Regions from separate parts of the Comamonas sp. Tr-654 genome, predicted to be linked through region 3. Evidence: riboswitches for the same ligand, from Rfam matches in the RefSeq annotation. Region 3 holds a riboswitch; each other region holds the start of a gene.
What was found. Region 3 has a riboswitch for cobalamin ahead of F3J24_RS00015 (TonB-dependent siderophore receptor). Riboswitches for the same ligand answer to the same signal wherever they lie in the genome.
Positions count from the first base shown of each region.

Region 1: it holds a riboswitch for cobalamin, as region 3 does, so the genes downstream of both, F3J24_RS20320 (iron ABC transporter permease) here and F3J24_RS00015 (TonB-dependent siderophore receptor) in region 3, are expected to answer to the same signal.
Region 2: it holds a riboswitch for cobalamin, as region 3 does, so the genes downstream of both, F3J24_RS04880 (ABC transporter substrate-binding protein) here and F3J24_RS00015 (TonB-dependent siderophore receptor) in region 3, are expected to answer to the same signal.
Region 4: it holds a riboswitch for cobalamin, as region 3 does, so the genes downstream of both, F3J24_RS20655 (TonB-dependent receptor domain-containing protein) here and F3J24_RS00015 (TonB-dependent siderophore receptor) in region 3, are expected to answer to the same signal.

Region 1 is NZ_VWWQ01000007.1:95,260-99,222, reverse strand. Features, by position in the region: gene F3J24_RS20325 (ABC transporter ATP-binding protein) at 1-697, opposite strand, end outside; gene F3J24_RS20320 (iron ABC transporter permease) at 694-1,758, opposite strand; cobalamin riboswitch at 1,995-2,239, opposite strand; gene F3J24_RS20315 (tripartite tricarboxylate transporter substrate binding protein) at 3,018-3,941, opposite strand.
Region 2 is NZ_VWWQ01000001.1:1,063,537-1,067,499, forward strand. Features, by position in the region: gene F3J24_RS04865 (Fur family transcriptional regulator) at 1-57, opposite strand, end outside; gene F3J24_RS04870 (DUF1624 domain-containing protein) at 113-1,282, opposite strand; gene F3J24_RS04875 (GNAT family N-acetyltransferase) at 1,431-1,934, opposite strand; cobalamin riboswitch at 1,993-2,219, shown strand; gene F3J24_RS04880 (ABC transporter substrate-binding protein) at 2,350-3,357, shown strand; gene F3J24_RS04885 (iron ABC transporter permease) at 3,412-3,963, shown strand, end outside.
Region 3 is NZ_VWWQ01000001.1:269-4,231, reverse strand. Features, by position in the region: gene F3J24_RS00015 (TonB-dependent siderophore receptor) at 1-1,777, opposite strand, end outside; cobalamin riboswitch at 2,077-2,291, opposite strand; gene F3J24_RS00010 (GNAT family N-acetyltransferase) at 2,683-3,183, opposite strand; gene F3J24_RS00005 (type II CAAX prenyl endopeptidase Rce1 family protein) at 3,447-3,920, opposite strand.
Region 4 is NZ_VWWQ01000007.1:175,075-179,037, reverse strand. Features, by position in the region: gene F3J24_RS20665 (cell division protein ZapA) at 108-488, opposite strand; gene F3J24_RS20660 (hypothetical protein) at 528-737, opposite strand; cobalamin riboswitch at 978-1,219, shown strand; gene F3J24_RS20655 (TonB-dependent receptor domain-containing protein) at 1,287-3,197, shown strand; gene F3J24_RS20650 (cobyrinate a,c-diamide synthase) at 3,204-3,963, shown strand, end outside.

The sequences.
Region 1 (3,963 bases), on a different contig from region 3:
CGGTCAGCACCTGGGCCGGTGTGCCCTGCGCCACCAGTTCTCCTGCCTTGAGCAGGTACAGTCGGTCGCAGTAGTGGGCGGCCAGTGGCAGCTCGTGCAGCGCGGCCAGCGTGGTCAGACCCAGGCTGCGGATCAGGTTCATCAGCTCGAATTGGTGGCGTACGTCCAGGTGGTTGGTGGGCTCGTCCAGCACCAGCAGCCTGGTCTGCTGGGCCAGTGCCCTGGCCATGAGCACGCGCTGCTTCTCGCCCCCTGACAGGGTCGAAAACATGCGCTGCGCCAGCGACTGTGCACCGACCTGGGCCAGGGACTGGGCGACGATGCGGAAGTCCTGCTCGCTGTCCCGGGCGAAAGAGCTCTGGTGCGGCGTGCGACCCATGAGCACCACATCGCAGACGCGCAGATCGAACTCGCTGCCGTTTTCCTGGGTCAGTACCGCCATGGAGCGGGCATTGTCGCGAGCGCTGCGCTGCCAGACGTCCTGTCCATCTATGCAGACCGCACCGCTGGCAGGCCTGAGCATGCGGTAGATCATGCGCAGCAGGGTGGACTTGCCGCTGCCGTTGGGGCCGAGCAGGCCGACCAGTTCGCCATGCCGGATATGCAGGCTGATGTCCTTGACAATGGAGGCGGCCGCCGTCTGCCAATGCAGGCGGCTGGCCTCCAGCAGGCAGGAAGAGCTGGGTGCGGAACTCACGGATTGCCCTTTTCACGCACGCTCTTGCGGCACAGCATCCAGACAAAGAAGGGGCCGCCCAGCAGCGAGGTGATGACCCCCACGGGTACTTCGGCGGGGGCAAAGCTGATGCGCGAGAACACATCGACCCAGATCAGGAAGATGGCACCTGTGAGAGCAGCCACAGGCAGCACGCGCCGGTGCTCGGAGCCGACCAGCATGCGGGCGACATGGGGCACGATGAGACCGACAAAGCCGATCGGACCCGTCAGCGCCACCAGCACGCCCGTCACCATCGAGACCAGAACGAATAGCCAGCGCCTGGTGCGGGTGGTGTCCACCCCCAGCGTGGCGGCGGTCTCTTCGCCTGCCAGCAGCGCATTGAGTGAGCGGGCCTGTGCCAGCAGCAGGGCCACGCCCGCCGCCAGCAGGGCAGCCGGCAGGCCCAGCTCCTGCCAGCGGGTTCCTGCCAGGCTGCCCAGGGTCCAGGTGAGCACGGAATTGGCCAGCTCGCGCTGATCTGCCGTCAGCACAATCAGGCTGGTGACGCCGCCCAGGCAGTAGGCAATGGCCACGCCGCCCAGGAGGAGTCGCGATGCCTGCAATCGTCCATTGGCATGGGCCAGGAAGTACACGGCCACACAGGCCAGCAGCGCACCGCTGAAAGCGCCCAGCGGCAAGGCCAGCTCGCCAGCGAATGCCAGTGCACCGAAGGCCAGCACGCTTACCGCCCCGACCGACGCACCGGATGAAACGCCCAGCAGATAGGGGTCGGCCAGCGGATTGCGCACCGTGGCCTGCATGGCCACGCCCACCAGCGCAAGACCTGCGCCGGTCAGGGCTGCCAGCAATACGCGCGGCAGGCGCACGCGCCAGACAATCTGGTACTGGGCGCTGCTCCAGCTGCCTGAAGGCCAGTCCAGGCCCAGGCGCTGACCCAGCTCATAAGCCGTGATCTGCCAGGCTTGCCCGGGGGCAATCCGTACCGGACCCAAGGTGATGGCCAGAGTCAGAGACAGCAGCAGCACTGCCGCCAACATGACCAGCCATAGCTTTAGCTGATGGCGTTGCTGGACGAACATCTGTGTCAACGGCTGGGTCATGGCTGCAGCCGGGCGGTGGCCCGGGTGGGCATGACGCCAGGGGGCCCGAGGCGCGAGGCAAAAGCCTGTGCAAGGTGTCTCATTGTCATTAGCCAGGGCAGACGGTCTGCATGCTGGTGACGAGATCGGGCGGAGGGCGGGCCTCGCAGCCTGTAGCCGTCACGCTGCTCCCCGCAGACGTTCGTTGCACATGCCGACTGCCGGAACTGGGTCCGGATGGTCAGCGCTCAACAGGCCGGTATCCGGGCTGGCAGATTGCGCGAGGCATGTCACTTCGCCTTCCCGGCGTTGCCGCGCACCTCGTCGAAGAGGCCACGTAGAACACCAGTGACAGACTCCTGCAAGCGCAAAAGCCATGAAGTGGTTTGATCTGCTTACCGTTGCGGGGGCAGCCAAGGCTTTGAACCTTGTTCCCGTTTAACCCGATGAAGCACCGGGCACCTGTCGCATGGAAAAAAGCCTGCGGCACGGCCGTGCCGAGACTTGTTTCAACGAAAAATTATATAGCAGCGCATCCAGACATCGTCTTGGAGATCAGGGCGATTCCTTTGGGGCAGCGAGGCACGGCACAAGGTAGGCATCGCGTTCAGCGAGGCGCTGGTGCAAGTTCAGGCACTGTGGCGGCGCTGCCCGTGATCGATATCCGATGTCCAAACAGGCTGCAGTCGCCTGAAATGTCGGTGGCGGCCATTTTTGAGTGGCAGCAGTCAAAACTGAGCTGACATTTGTGCACAAAATAGAGGCTGAGAAAGCCCCCGATTCTGAGGACATCATGAAGAGCGGTGTTGAAAACGTTACTTGCTAGCCCGGGAGTCTTCTGGATGCGCCTGGTTGCCCTCGGTATTGGCTATATTTGTGAGCCCGCGACGACTGCTGGTAAAACTTTGCCTGGAACATAGTTGTCCCCTGATAACTCAGTCTGGTGGCGTTTCATGGGGAGTGTGCTGTCGCATGTCTCCGGGCTAAATCTGGATGTCCTTTCCCGTGAAGGTGTGCGCTTTTATTTATTTGCTACGTTATGGATGTATCTCGAGCTGATGCGGATGACTGGACGGAATTGCCTCGGTCTTGCTACAGACTTTGTGAAATTTGTCACCAACCCTGGCGGGCCATATCTGGTCCATTTTTTTGCGCATAAGACGCTGCTCATGCGCGCGTAGTCTGGTTTTACGTCGGACAAGGACTAAGCCGCTAAGGACATGACTGAGTCCGGTGAAAGTCAAACTAGATAGAGCGTATTACTCGGCTCTGAACTGGCCGCTTTCGATGGCGGTCCGGATCAGTTCTGTGTCTCGTGTGAGCATTTTCTGCAGATTGTCGCTTGTGCCGCCTACCGGGGTCAGGCCCAGTGATTCGAGCTTGCTGGCCACATCTTTGCTCTTGATTGCTGCATCGAAGTCGCGCACCAGCTTGGCCTGGATCGCAGGCGGTGTTCGCGCAGAAATGAAGAAGCCATTCCACTGCGAAGCAGAGAAGCCGCTGATGCCAAGTTCTTCAAAGGTGGGAGTTTCGGGAGCGAAAGAGGGTCTGGTCAGCCCTGTGGCGGCGAGGATGCGCATCCGTCCACTGCCCAGGTGCGCAGCGATTGCACTGTAAGGCAGAAATGACGAGGACACTTGTCCGTTAAGTAGCTGGATGATGACATCGCTGTTGCCTTTGAAAGGCACGTGCGTGATGTCCACAGAAGCGTTGCGCCTGAGAGCCAGCAGCAACAGGTGTCCTGTGGAGCCGTTGCCGAAAGAACCAAATGATGTCGTTCCAGGCTTTTGCTTGGCTCTCTGGAGGAACTGTGCCAAGTTCTTTGGCTGGAAATCTCCAGTCTGACTTGCCACGAAGAACATGGGAGTCTCGGTTGCAGCAATCAAGGGCTTGAGTTCCTTGAAAGTGTCGAAAGGCAGCTTTTTGGTAAACGTGTTCTGCACAATCAATGAGATGTTCGACAGAATCGTGTAGCCGTCCGGTGCTGCCCGGGCCACTTCGGAGGTGGCGATCACCGTATCGGCCCCAGGCTTGTTGTCAACGAGGACCGGATGTCCCCATGTCTGGGTCAGGCGATTCGCAATCGCTCGGGAGATGATGTCCGAGTTGCCACCTGCGGGGAAGGGCACCACGATGCGCACTGTCCTGTTGGGAAAGCCACCGAGTGCATCGGACTGGGCCATCAGGGGCGTGGCACCCAGTGAT
Region 2 (3,963 bases), 1.1 Mb from region 3:
CATGGCCTGCTCAATGGCCGCACGCTGCTTGGTGGATCGTTGCTTGGAGGTGTTCATCGTGACGAGGCGGAGTCAATAGCGACAGGAGGCAGTATTGTGCCGTGGCTCGATCCTAGAGGTACTTGAGCCAGGTAATGTCGCGCCGGCGCTGCTTGAGTGCAGCAAACCAGCGCACTGCGGGATACAGGGCCACGGCCAGCAACGCTGCGATCAACCACAGCCAAAGCAGGCTGCTCAGTCCAAACAACTGTCCCTGGTTGGCCCCCCAGAACGCCACTGCCGCCAGATACATGAACTTGAGCACGTAAAGGTGCAGCACATAAAAGAACATGGGGGCGGCCCCCAAAGTCGCCAGCATTTGCAGCCTAGTGCGGCCTGCGGCGTTCTCGAAGGCGTACAGCAGCAGCAGGCCGATACCGAGCGTCAACATCAGGAACAGCAGTGAAGGCGGATATTTGGTGACGTTGAACCAGGACATCAGTGTCTGCAGCGCACTCGCACCGGCCAGCCAGGGCGCATCGCCATAAACATTGAGCGTGCGCAGCAGCGCAAAACCCAACAGGCAGGCAATGCCTGCCCTCAGCAGATAGCGGCTGCGCTGCACCGAGTCACAGCCTTTGCCAAACCACGGGCCGATACCGTAGCCCAGAGCAATCACGCCGATCCAGGGAAGCAGAGGATAGGACGTGCGCAGTTGCACTCCCGCCAGCTCCAGCCAGCCACGGTCATGCAGGATCGCCCAGGGTATATGCATCACGTGGCCCGCAGGAAAATGCAGACCATCGAGCAGGTTGTGCCCGACAACCAGCACCAGTCCCAGCAGCAGCAAGGCCCTCCGCGGCAGCCAAACCAGCACCGACAGGGCCAGCATGGAGAGACCGATCGCCCAGATCACCTGCAGAAAGATCTTGGCGGGAGGAAATTGGAAGGTCCAGGCAAAGTTGACGACCGTCACCTCCAGCAGCACCAAGAACAGGCCGCGCCGCCACAGAAAGCCGGATGCGGTGCGCGCCTGAGTAGCCTCGGCATGCCGGCTGACATACAGGTACGCCCCCAGGCCCGTCAAAAACACGAATACCGGCGCACACAAATGGGCCAGCATGCGCGGGAAAAACAGGCCAGGCGGAGTGTCCGCCACGACCATGGGGTCGGGAACCTGCAGATGCAGATAAAAGGTTTCACGAACATGGTCGAGCAACATGAACAGCATGACGAGACCACGCAGCGCATCGATCGATTGCAGACGCCCAGCACTTGCTGGTGGAGAAGACAGAGAAGACAAGTTGTTTGCTTTATTGATATCGAATTATCAATATCATAACAACTCATACCCGGTGTCTGACACAGACATGCTCGATTTCACGTCCGCGTCCAGTGCGCACGCCAAGGACCCGGTCGACAGCCCGAGCCTTGGACATCCCTTTCAAGCTTCACATGAGACGCTGCATATGAATGGTCTGCCACAGTGGATCGTCTTCGCGCTCGATCACCGCAAAGCCCTGTCTTTGCCAGAACTCAAGAGCTCCTGGCAGGAATGGATGGGTGTGCAGATATAGCACTTGCACCTGCTGGGCCAGAGCATGGCGCATCAGCACATCCAGCATCGCCTGCCCCAGACCTGAGCGTCGGAATTGCGGAGCGACAAACAGGCGCACGACCTCGACCACCTTCAGCGGTCCGAAATCCAGTTGCGCAAATCTGCCGTCATAGTCCCGGCAGGCCATCGTGGCCTGCACTCTTTGGTCAGCATCGAGAGCCGCCAGCATGCAGCCGCTACCCGCTAGATAGGTCTCTTCAAAATGGCGAAGATCCTCGGGAATTTCCAGTGAAGCGATGCGCCCGCCGAACATGGAAACACGTGCGCTTTGCACAAAACTGTGAACCTGATGCAATTCACGAACGCGCTGGATGAAAATGTCTTGCAAGCGGGGCATGGAGAGGCAATCCGGGCTCATTCGTCGTCTTGGCTTGGGACTGTTGCTACAAAATCAGCTACATTACCGCAACTTTGGTTTCGCAAGAACATGCGTGCGCAGCGGCGAATGCATGAGGGAATCCAGGGGTCAGGCACCTTCGGGGCCGGCCCGTGAAATGGAACTGCCCCCGCAACTGTAGGCAATGAGCCAGCCATCACACAGCCACTGAACATCTGTTTGGGAAGGCGATGAGCCAGCGATGATTTGCCAGTCAGGAGACCTGCCAGAGCACCAACCATTCATTGCCGGCGGGGTGTCCGGGAAGTGAGCATTTCATCGCTCCGGTAACCTGCTGCCACTCAAGGCAAAGTTCAGGCGCGTGTCCTGCTATGTCTTCCAAGGTGCTTTTCGCCACTTCTGGAAAGATATTCCGATGCTGCTTCGAAGCCTTGCCAGCACTGCCCTGCTCGCTACCGCATTTTCCGCTCATGCAACCGACTTTCCCGTGCAGCTGCAAAACTGCGGCTACACCCTCACTCTCGACAAGGCGCCCACCTCGGTGGTCACCATAGGTCAGGCCGGCACCGAAATGCTTTATGCACTTGGCCTGGGCGACAAGGTCGTCGGGACAGCGCTCTGGTTCAACCCGGTACAGCCCCGCTTCAAGGCCGTCAACGACAAGGTGCCACGCCTGTCCGACAACATTCCCAGCTTCGAGTCGGTCCTCGGCAAGCGCCCCGCCTTGGTGGTTTCGCAGTTTGAATGGATGGTGGGCAAGGATGGCGTGGTGGGCACGCGCGAGCAATTCCATGATCTGCGCATCGCCACCTATGCCATGCCTGCCGACTGCGAAGGCAAGAACAATCTCATGGGCTCCGACGGCACGCGTACTGCCAGCTACGACGTGAAAGCGCTGTACAAAGGCATTCGCCAGCTGGCCCAGGCTTTTGATGTCGAGGCACGCGGCGAAAGCCTGGTCAAAGAGCTGAGCGATCGCCAGACCCAGGCCGTGGCCAAGGTCAAGTCCTCCGGGCTCCAGAACCTGTCTGCCGCACTGTGGTTCTCCAGCGCAGACCTGGCCGCCGACCCCTATATGGCCGGCAAGAATGGCGTGGCCGGCTACATGATGCAAGCTCTGGGCTTGCGCAACGTCATCACATCCGCAGAGGAATGGCCCACCGTGGGCTGGGAGACGATTGCCAAGGCCAATCCCTCGATTTTGATCATTGCGCGCATGGATCGCCGCCGCTTCCCTGCAGACGACTACCAGAAAAAGCTGGACTTCCTCAAGAAGGATCCCGTCACCCAGCACATGGATGCCGTCAAGAACGGCCGCATCGTGATCGTTGACGCCGATGCCCTGCAAGGCTCCATCCGCCAGGTGGACGGCATGGAGCAGATTGCCAATGCGGTGCTGAAGATCGAAGGCCTCTCCAAATAAGCCAGGCATCAACGAAGTCCGCATGCCGGCGCACCTTGCCCCGGCCGCTGAGCCATGAATACCTACACGCAGAGCCTTTCCAGACCGCATCTACCGACCGGCCGGTTGCTGCGCGCCGCCGTGCTTGGGGCCGCAGCAGCGGCCTTGCTGCTGCTGACCGTCGTGTCCGGCATAGCGATTGGCGAGACCGATATCTCCGCGCGCATCGTGTACCAGGTGCTCGCAAATCAAATGCTGGGAACCAGCTACGTCATAGACCCCATCAATGCGGGCATTGTCTGGAATTACCGCCTGAGCAGAGCCCTGGTCGCCGCCAGCTGCGGGGCCGGGCTGGCCGTCTCCGGCGTGGTTCTGCAGTCCCTGCTGCGCAACGCCTTGGCCGAGCCCTACCTGCTGGGCATTTCAGCAGGTGCTTCCACGGGGGCCGTGCTGGTTTCGGTCGCCGGCCTGGGTGCGGGCTTGGTATCGATGAGCACCGGGGCTTTCCTCGGAGCGGTTTGCGCATTTGCCCTGGTGGCCTTGCTAGCCCATGCCGCTGGCAATGGCGGCCTGCGTAACGGCGGGCAAATCGTGCTGGCCGGCATTGCGGGCTCGCAGCTGTTCAAT
Region 3 (3,963 bases):
CAACTTCCAGCCCGCGGTTGCGCACCTTTCCTGGCAGCTCGACGAGATAGGGCTCGTTCTCCTCGTCCCACGTGGCCATGTGGCGCTTGCGTATATCGAACAGCGCGATGGTTGACCCCCATTGCTGGTCCGCGCTTTGCCATTTGGCGCCGGTCTCATACGCGGTGCCGCGTTCCGGGGGGATAGCGGCGCCAGTGTAGGTGGTCTGCGCCTGGGCACGGAACGTTTTGCCAGCACTCGCATAGAGCGACCACTGTGGCGTGGCCAGCCAAGTCAGGCCGAGTCGCGGGGATGTGGCATTAGGCTGCTGGTACGTCGTCGGTGCTCCGTCCACCGCGCGTTCAGTGATAGCGCCGCGGTAGCGGTCATGTCGCACGCCAGCCAACAGCTTCCACTGCGGAGTCAGGCTGATTTGGTCTTGCACGTAGATCGCCATGGTGCGGTCGCTGACATCACGATTGATGGCGCTGACGTTGAGCGGAGCCGACGGTTGGTTGCCATAGACCGGGTTGTAAATGTCGATCCCGTAGCCATAACGTGTACCACCCGCATGGGTCATCATGGTCTGATCTAGCGTAAAGCGGTTGAACTCGACGCCCGTCAGCAGCGTGTGCTCAAGCGAGCCTGTCTTGAAGCGACCCGTGAGATCCAGCTGCAGTGAGGTGTCTTGCGAGCCGAAATCGCGCGACACCTGACGACGGCAGGCCCAGCCCATGGTCTCCACCGATGAGCCGCAAGCACCGCCAGGAAACGGGAAGGCCTCCGATTCCAGTCCTTTCATCGTGTTGCGCTTGTATTGCAGGCCGGCACGCAGACTCCAATCTGCAGACAATGCATGGTCCAGCAAGAACTGGTGGGTCTGGTTCTGCATGGTGATGTCCCCGTCACTGGGCTCTCCAAAGAACCGCGAGATGGGCACCGCGCCGACCTGGCGATTCACCGTCAGCACGCCCCGATCCAGCGGCGCACGCTGCCGCAGAAATTCGCCGTCGTAGCGCAACTGCGTATCTGGGGTGAGCCTCCAGGTGAACGCTGGGGCAATCATCTCCCGGCGTATCCGCACGAAATTTCGGAAGCTGTCTTGCTCCTCCTTGACTACGTTGAGCCGGTACGCCATGGTGGCGGGCTCGCTAGCGTTGCCGTTGAGCGGTCCCGTCGTGTCCAACGCCATGCGTGTGGAACCATACGTACCGTAATAGGTCTCCAGCGAGTGGGCAGCCTTCCACAAGGGCTGCTTGGTCACCAGGTTCATGGTCCCACCGGGCTCGCTGTTGCCATACAGGGCGCCCATGGTGCCCTTCAGAAATTCGAAACGCTCCACGTTGGCGGTGTCGCGCGGTGCGTTGAAGCCTCGGTTACTCTGCATGCCGTTGCGCAGCAGGCTCATGCCCATGTCCTCATGGCCCACGAAGCCGCGCATGGCCACGTTGTCCCACATGCCACCAAAGTTGTTCTGGCGCGAGACTCCGGCCACGTAATCAAGAACATCATCGAGCCTTTGTGCGCCCAAGTCGTCCACTAGTTGACGGGTGACCACGCGCACAGCCTGGGGCACTTCTTGCAATGGCGTGTCGGTCTTGGTGGCGCCCTCGCTGTCCTGCGCGTGGTATTGGCCAGATTGCTGCCGCCCAACCACTTCGACCGTATCCAGGGTTGGTAACGCCCCCTCTGACTGCGCTATCGCCTTTGTGCTGGGCAAGCAGGCGGCCAGGCAGGCAAGGGCCACGATGGAATGTGATGTGCGCACCGATAGGCGCTTGGCGGTGATGGAGGTCATGCAGGAGTGCAAGAGGGATTGGAAAAGGTGCGACCAGTTGTGGCGCCTTTTGTCACTGTCGCTCGGCATGGGGCGTTGGAGCGTACTGGTGCTACTGCTGATGCAGTGCGCGATCTGCGGCCGCTATGCAGCGGGATGGCGAGCAGGCCTTGGGACAACATGAGGTGTGGCGCGTTCTGGAAACTGCCGGAAAAGTGGGCCGCAGCGAGCAGCAGTCCACGCAACGGCATCCCCGGCCTGTAGCGCATGGCGGGGTATCAGAAGCTGGCTGGCTGTTCACGTTCCGGGCACCCCGCCGGCAATGAAGATGGATGCTAGGCAGGTCTCCTGACTGGCATGTCTTCGCTGGCTCTACACCTTCCCGAACCGAAGTTCAGTGGCCTTTTGAAAGCTCGCTCAATGCCTACAGTTGCGGGGGCAGTTCCATTTCGATGCCGGGTGCACGGGTAGCACAGCCAGCTGGATTCCCTGATGCAGCGGTTCTTGCCACTGCACCTCCTCTCGGAGCCAAAGCGCAGTTAATGTAACCGATGAGCAATCGAGGTGATACAAGGCTCTTCCCTTTTGCGCCGTTGTTTTGTGCTCACCGGGATAACGGAGAAGCCTATGGGGACGGATTCAGCCCAAGCGTGCATCCAAATGGATCGAGCGGCATTGCGGCGTGAGCGCCGAGAACTTTCGAAATCGGACCTCGATGAGCTAAGCGTCCCGCTCACCTAGAGCTTCGATTACCGATCCTGCACCAAAGTACGCAACAGCTGCAAGAATAGTTGCTCTTTTTCTTAACTTCCTGATGAAGTGAAACTCCAAGTCTGCGCAGGGACTCAACTTATGTTGAGTTACCGTTCCTGCCCGCTTTACACATCCACAGTGCAGCCCATATCGGGTCCTTATTTCAACCGACCTTAGCTGGAGCGGATTGCCCACCTTTCGTGGTCGCACCACTTGCCGTCGATGCAAAGATAGCCAGGAGAGAAACCTTCTTTCAAAAAGCCCACGCGTCGCACCAAGGCTATGGATGCATGATTCATCGGTTGAATATTGGCCTCCAGCCTGTGCAGTCCGAGCTCTTCAAATGCATAGGAAACCGTGGCATGCAACGCACTTGTCATCAATCCGCGTCGCTGGAATTTCGACATCCCATAGTAGCTAAGGTACGCACTTTGAAATACTCCGCCTACTATTTCATTGATGTTGACAATGCCAACAACTTCCTTTGAGGTGTATTCCCGAACCACAAGGCCTACATTAGCCCCCGTCAAGCTACGCGAATACCAACTATCAAAGCCAGTTTGTTCGGTGAACGGCGCGACCCATGGGTGATGATATTGGTGGCTTTCTCGGTTGGCTGCTATCAGTTCGTTTGCATCAACACGGCTTACTCGGCAGAGTTCTATGGATTCCATAGGCGGCATCGTATTGAATAAAAATTCAGATTGCCTGGATCGCGCTGAAATCGCGAATTTGACTGCAAATGGTTGCTTCTGCTGGAACTGCTACTGTTGCTGAACGACCCATTGCGGTCGCTCGCGTCTCTGTTCCCAATGTCTGCCGCCGACATAAGCGGTCGTTCCCTGACGCCAGATCCTGTGCGTCACACGCGACAAGGCTGAGTCCCCCGCCAGCGGTCGTTCGCGTCGACCAACAAACGACCCAACACTGACCTTCGTCAGAGGAACTGAAGGCTAAACACCATTGAGTTTGCGGCCGCATGAGTGAGGTATGTGCAAAGGATAGGTCGCCCATTCCTTTTCGTCTCTATGACGAAGATGGCAGAAAGCACTATGGCTCCAAGCAAGATAGTGACGGCAAAACGGCCTGTGTAGCCATGCGATACAGTGAATACGATCACTGATGCCAGTCCAGCAATCCACCATGGTGATCTAAATAACCGGCGGACCATCTGAATTGGCAGCCATTGCCCTGCAAGGGTCTCAATGAATGGCATCACCACAACCCCGCCAATCAACTGAATGCCAAGAGAATACTTGGCCATTGAATTTGCAGCAGACGGCACTGGCCCTATGGCCCAAACCGTAAAAAGGACCCAGAGCATCTGCCCGAAAAACATGATGCCCGCCCCGCCAAGAATCAGCATCCATCGCGGAGCATTTAACAGGCGAATCGGTATTTCGTGACTCATCTACCAGTTAGTTGAGTAGCAATAAAGCAGTTGTAGCACATGA
Region 4 (3,963 bases), on a different contig from region 3:
TTGGTTCAAGGAAATATAAAAACCGGCAGATTTGCAGACGGTTTTATTCTAGCGGGTATTGGCAGCCGTGGGCAGCTCATGACTGCTTTGTCGCCGAGGTTAACTGATCAAAGCAGCCTGGCGTCAGCATCCAGAGCCTGATCGAGCCTAAGCACCAGTTGCTCTGCCAGCTCCTGCTGACGCTGCAATTCGGCCTGGGCGGCGGCACTGACTTCGGAGGCCGCGCTTTGCTCCTGAGCGAGTGCCTGCATTTCAGCCTGGGCGTTGGCCATGTGGGCTTGCTGCGCATCGCGGTCGAGCACATCGAAAGCCATGTTGAGGGCTGCCAGCACTGCCACCCGCTCGCGTGAGCGAACCTTGCCGCTGTCGCGGATGCGGGTCATCGCCTCGTCCACGCGGCGAACGGCTTCCTGCACACGTTCTTCTTGACCATCGGGGCAGGTCAGCACGTAGCTTTGCTGCATGATTTGCACATCGATCTGCTTCATGGGCGTCAGTGGCGGGTCTGGTGATGGGGGTGACGGCTGTCACTCTCCCTGGTTGGCGGGCAGGCGTTCGATCAATGCATCGACGCGCGCACGTGCTGCCTGCAGGCGCAGACGCAGCAAATCGCGCTCTTGCGTCAGAGCGATGACCTGATCGGTGAGCAGGGTGTTGGTGCGCTGCAGTTCCTCGTGGCGCACCAGCAGACGCTCTACGCGCTCGGCAATGAGATCAAGAGAGGGCTGGGTGGTCATAGACTCTGCCATTGTAGGTCTTGCAGTCCGTGGGTGAGTATAAATGTGCAGGCAAATTCGCAGTTTGCGCCAGAGCACGGCCTGCTTGACTGTCGTAGTCGGGAAACTGCAATAGTTCTCTCAAAATCGTAGCGTGCTGCGCAAGTTCTGTGTGCCTCAAACGCAGGTTTAAGGTAAAAAATCGTCACCTGAACCGCGCAAGGCTACTTCGAATGAAGGATTTGCGCCGCGTAGCGCTCATTACAATGGGCGCCTGTTGGTGCTCGAGGCTGCTTTTCTGTGGTCTCAGTTCAACGGGAAGCAGGGAGGGGCTGGCCAGATGCACTGGCTCTCCGAACCTGCGCTGCCCCCGCAACGGTCGGCGAATGGAATGCTGCGGCATTCCGCCTTTTTCCCCATGGCCACTGGCGCTGCGCGCTGGGAAGGCCGGCAAGAGGATGATTCGCCTAGCCCGGATACCGGCCAACATGGGTTGCCTGCATTGTGTGCAGGTATGTTTGCTCAATGTCGGCGGGTAGGCTGGCATGGGCGTATTCAAGTGTGCTTTCCATGAGTCCGCAATCTTCGTCCCTGCGCCTGGCGCGGGTGGCTTCGCGCGCACGCGCCTCTTTTGTTCTTCGTCCCACCTTCCTGGCATCTGCGTTGGCCATGGCGTTTGCCGCACAGGCTCAGTCAGCTGCGCAGGCCGATGCGGTGCAGATGAAAGAAACCGTGGTCACCGCCAATCGCATCGAGCAGCCTTTGTCGGATCTGGTGGCCGATATGTCGGTGGTGGGCCGTGAAACGATTGAAACTGCGGGGGCCGTGGGTGTGGCCGATGTGCTCTCGCGTCTGCCGGGTGTGCAGATGGTGCGCAACGGCGGCGCCGGCTCGACCACCAGCGTTTATCTGCGCGGTGCCGACACGCGTTTCACTGCTGTCTATATCGATGGCGTGCGCGTGGACTCGCAGTCCACGGGCGGTGCCTCCTGGCAGGATATTCCGCTGGAAGCGATCGACCGTATTGAAGTGTTGCGAGGCCCGGCGGCGGCTGTTTATGGCTCGGACGCCATCGGCGGCGTGGTGCAGATCTTCACCAAAAAGGGCGAGGGCAAAGCCAAGCCCTATGTGGGCCTGGGCTGGGGCAGTCGTGGCACGGTGAAGGCTCAGGCCGGCGTCAGCGGCGGTGCCAGCGGCTGGGACTACAGCCTGGGTGTTTCACATGCCAGCAGCAACGGCTTCAATGCCAAGACCTCTGCAGGCTTCAATCCCGATGCCGATGGCTATCGCAGCAACGCCTTCAACGGCCGTGTCGGCTACCAGATCAACAGCAATCAACGTGTTGAGGCCACGGCTCTGACCAGCTACATGAATGCGGGTTATGACGCCACCGTCTCCAAGACCAGCCCCATGGCCGACGACCGCAGCATCTACAAGATGAATGCGGTAGGCCTGAACTGGCTGGCCAAGTGGAGCGACGTCTACAGCACGCGCCTTCAGTACACGCAGTCACGCGATTTCTACCAGACCAAGCCCAGTGTCTATGAAACCGACACACGTTTGCACAGCTATCTGTTCCAGAACGAGTGGCGGCTGGGAGCGCAGACCGTGACGGCCGCGCTGGAACGCCGTGAAGACAAGCTGGTCAACAACGGCCTGGATATTGGCAGCCGCAATCGCTCCCAGAACGCACTGGCGCTGGGTTATGGCCTGCATGCGGGCAAGCACACGCTGCAGCTCAACGCCCGCCATGACCGCGACAGCGAGTTCGGCGGCCACACCACGGGCAGTGCTGCGTATGGCTATGAGTTCATGCCCAACTGGCGCGCAACCGCATCGGCCGGCACTGCCTTTCGCGCACCTACGCTCTATCAGCGCTTCAGCCAATATGGCGATGCCAGCCTGTCGCCCGAAAAAGGCCGCAATGTGGAGCTGGGCCTGAAATGGGGCAAGGGCAGCGACAGCTTCTCGGCCACGCTTTATCGCAACAATGTCTCCAATCTCATCAACTATGTGGGTGGGACAGGCTCCTGTGCGGGCAATACCGGCCAATACGGCGGCTGCTATGCCAACGTGGCCAAGGCCCATTACGAAGGCATCACCCTGGCCGCCACCACCCGCTTGGGCATGGTGAACCTGCAAGGTTCGGTGGACTTCCAGGATCCGCGCGATACCGATAAGGATCTGCAACTGGCGCGCCGCTCCAAGCGCTACGCCAATCTGTCTGCCGACACCACGCTGGCCGGCTGGAGGCTGGGCGCCGAAATGCAGGCTGCCGGAAAGCGCTTTGACGATGCTGCCAACAAGACCGTGCTGGGCGGCTACACGCTCTGGAATCTGAGTGCACAAAAGCAGCTGACACCTGAATGGAGCCTGGTGGCGCGCATCAACAATCTGGCTGACAGGCGCTATGAGCTGGCCCGAACCTATGCCACCGAAGGCCGCAGCGGCTATATCGGGGTGAAGTGGGAAGCCAGGTAAGCGGCCATGACAGTCACCGCAATGCATGAAACAGGTTCGGGCGTGCGCTGCCCCGCACTGCTGATCAGTGCTCCGGCCTCCGGCCAGGGCAAGACCACCGTCACGGCAGCCCTGGCTCGCCTGCATGCGCGCCAGGGACGCAAGGTGCGCGTGTTCAAGTGCGGGCCGGATTTTCTGGACCCTTACTGGCACGAACTGGCCAGTGGTTCGCCTGTGCATTCGGTGGATTTGTGGATGACGGGCGAGGCGGATGTGCGCCAGCGCCTGCATGAGGCGGCCCAGGAGGCCGATCTGATTCTTGTCGAAGGCGTGATGGGTCTTTTCGACGGCAACTTCAGCGCGGGCGATCTGGCGCAGCTGCTGGGTCTGCCCGTGTTGGCCGTGGTCGATGCCTCGGCCATGGCGGGCACTTTCGGGGCGCTGGCCTACGGCTTGCAGCATTACCAGGCTGGCCTGCGCTGGGCCGGCATGCTGGCCAACCGGGTGGCCACGGCGCATCATGCGGATCTGCTCAGGCAAGGCCTGCGCGACCAGTCTATGTGGCTCGGGGCCATGCCCGGGGTGCAACTGGGCGATGCGGCAGTCAAGGCAAGGTTTGCGGCGCTGCTGCCCGAGCGCCATCTGGGCCTGATCGCCGCCCACGAGCTTGGTGATGCCTTGCAGCGTCTGGATGCTGCAGCCGATGCCCTGGCCCAGACGCCGCTGGGGCAGAGGGCCTGGGTTTCGGATGACGGCCAGCCCAGCTGGCAGGATTGGTGCGTGGACT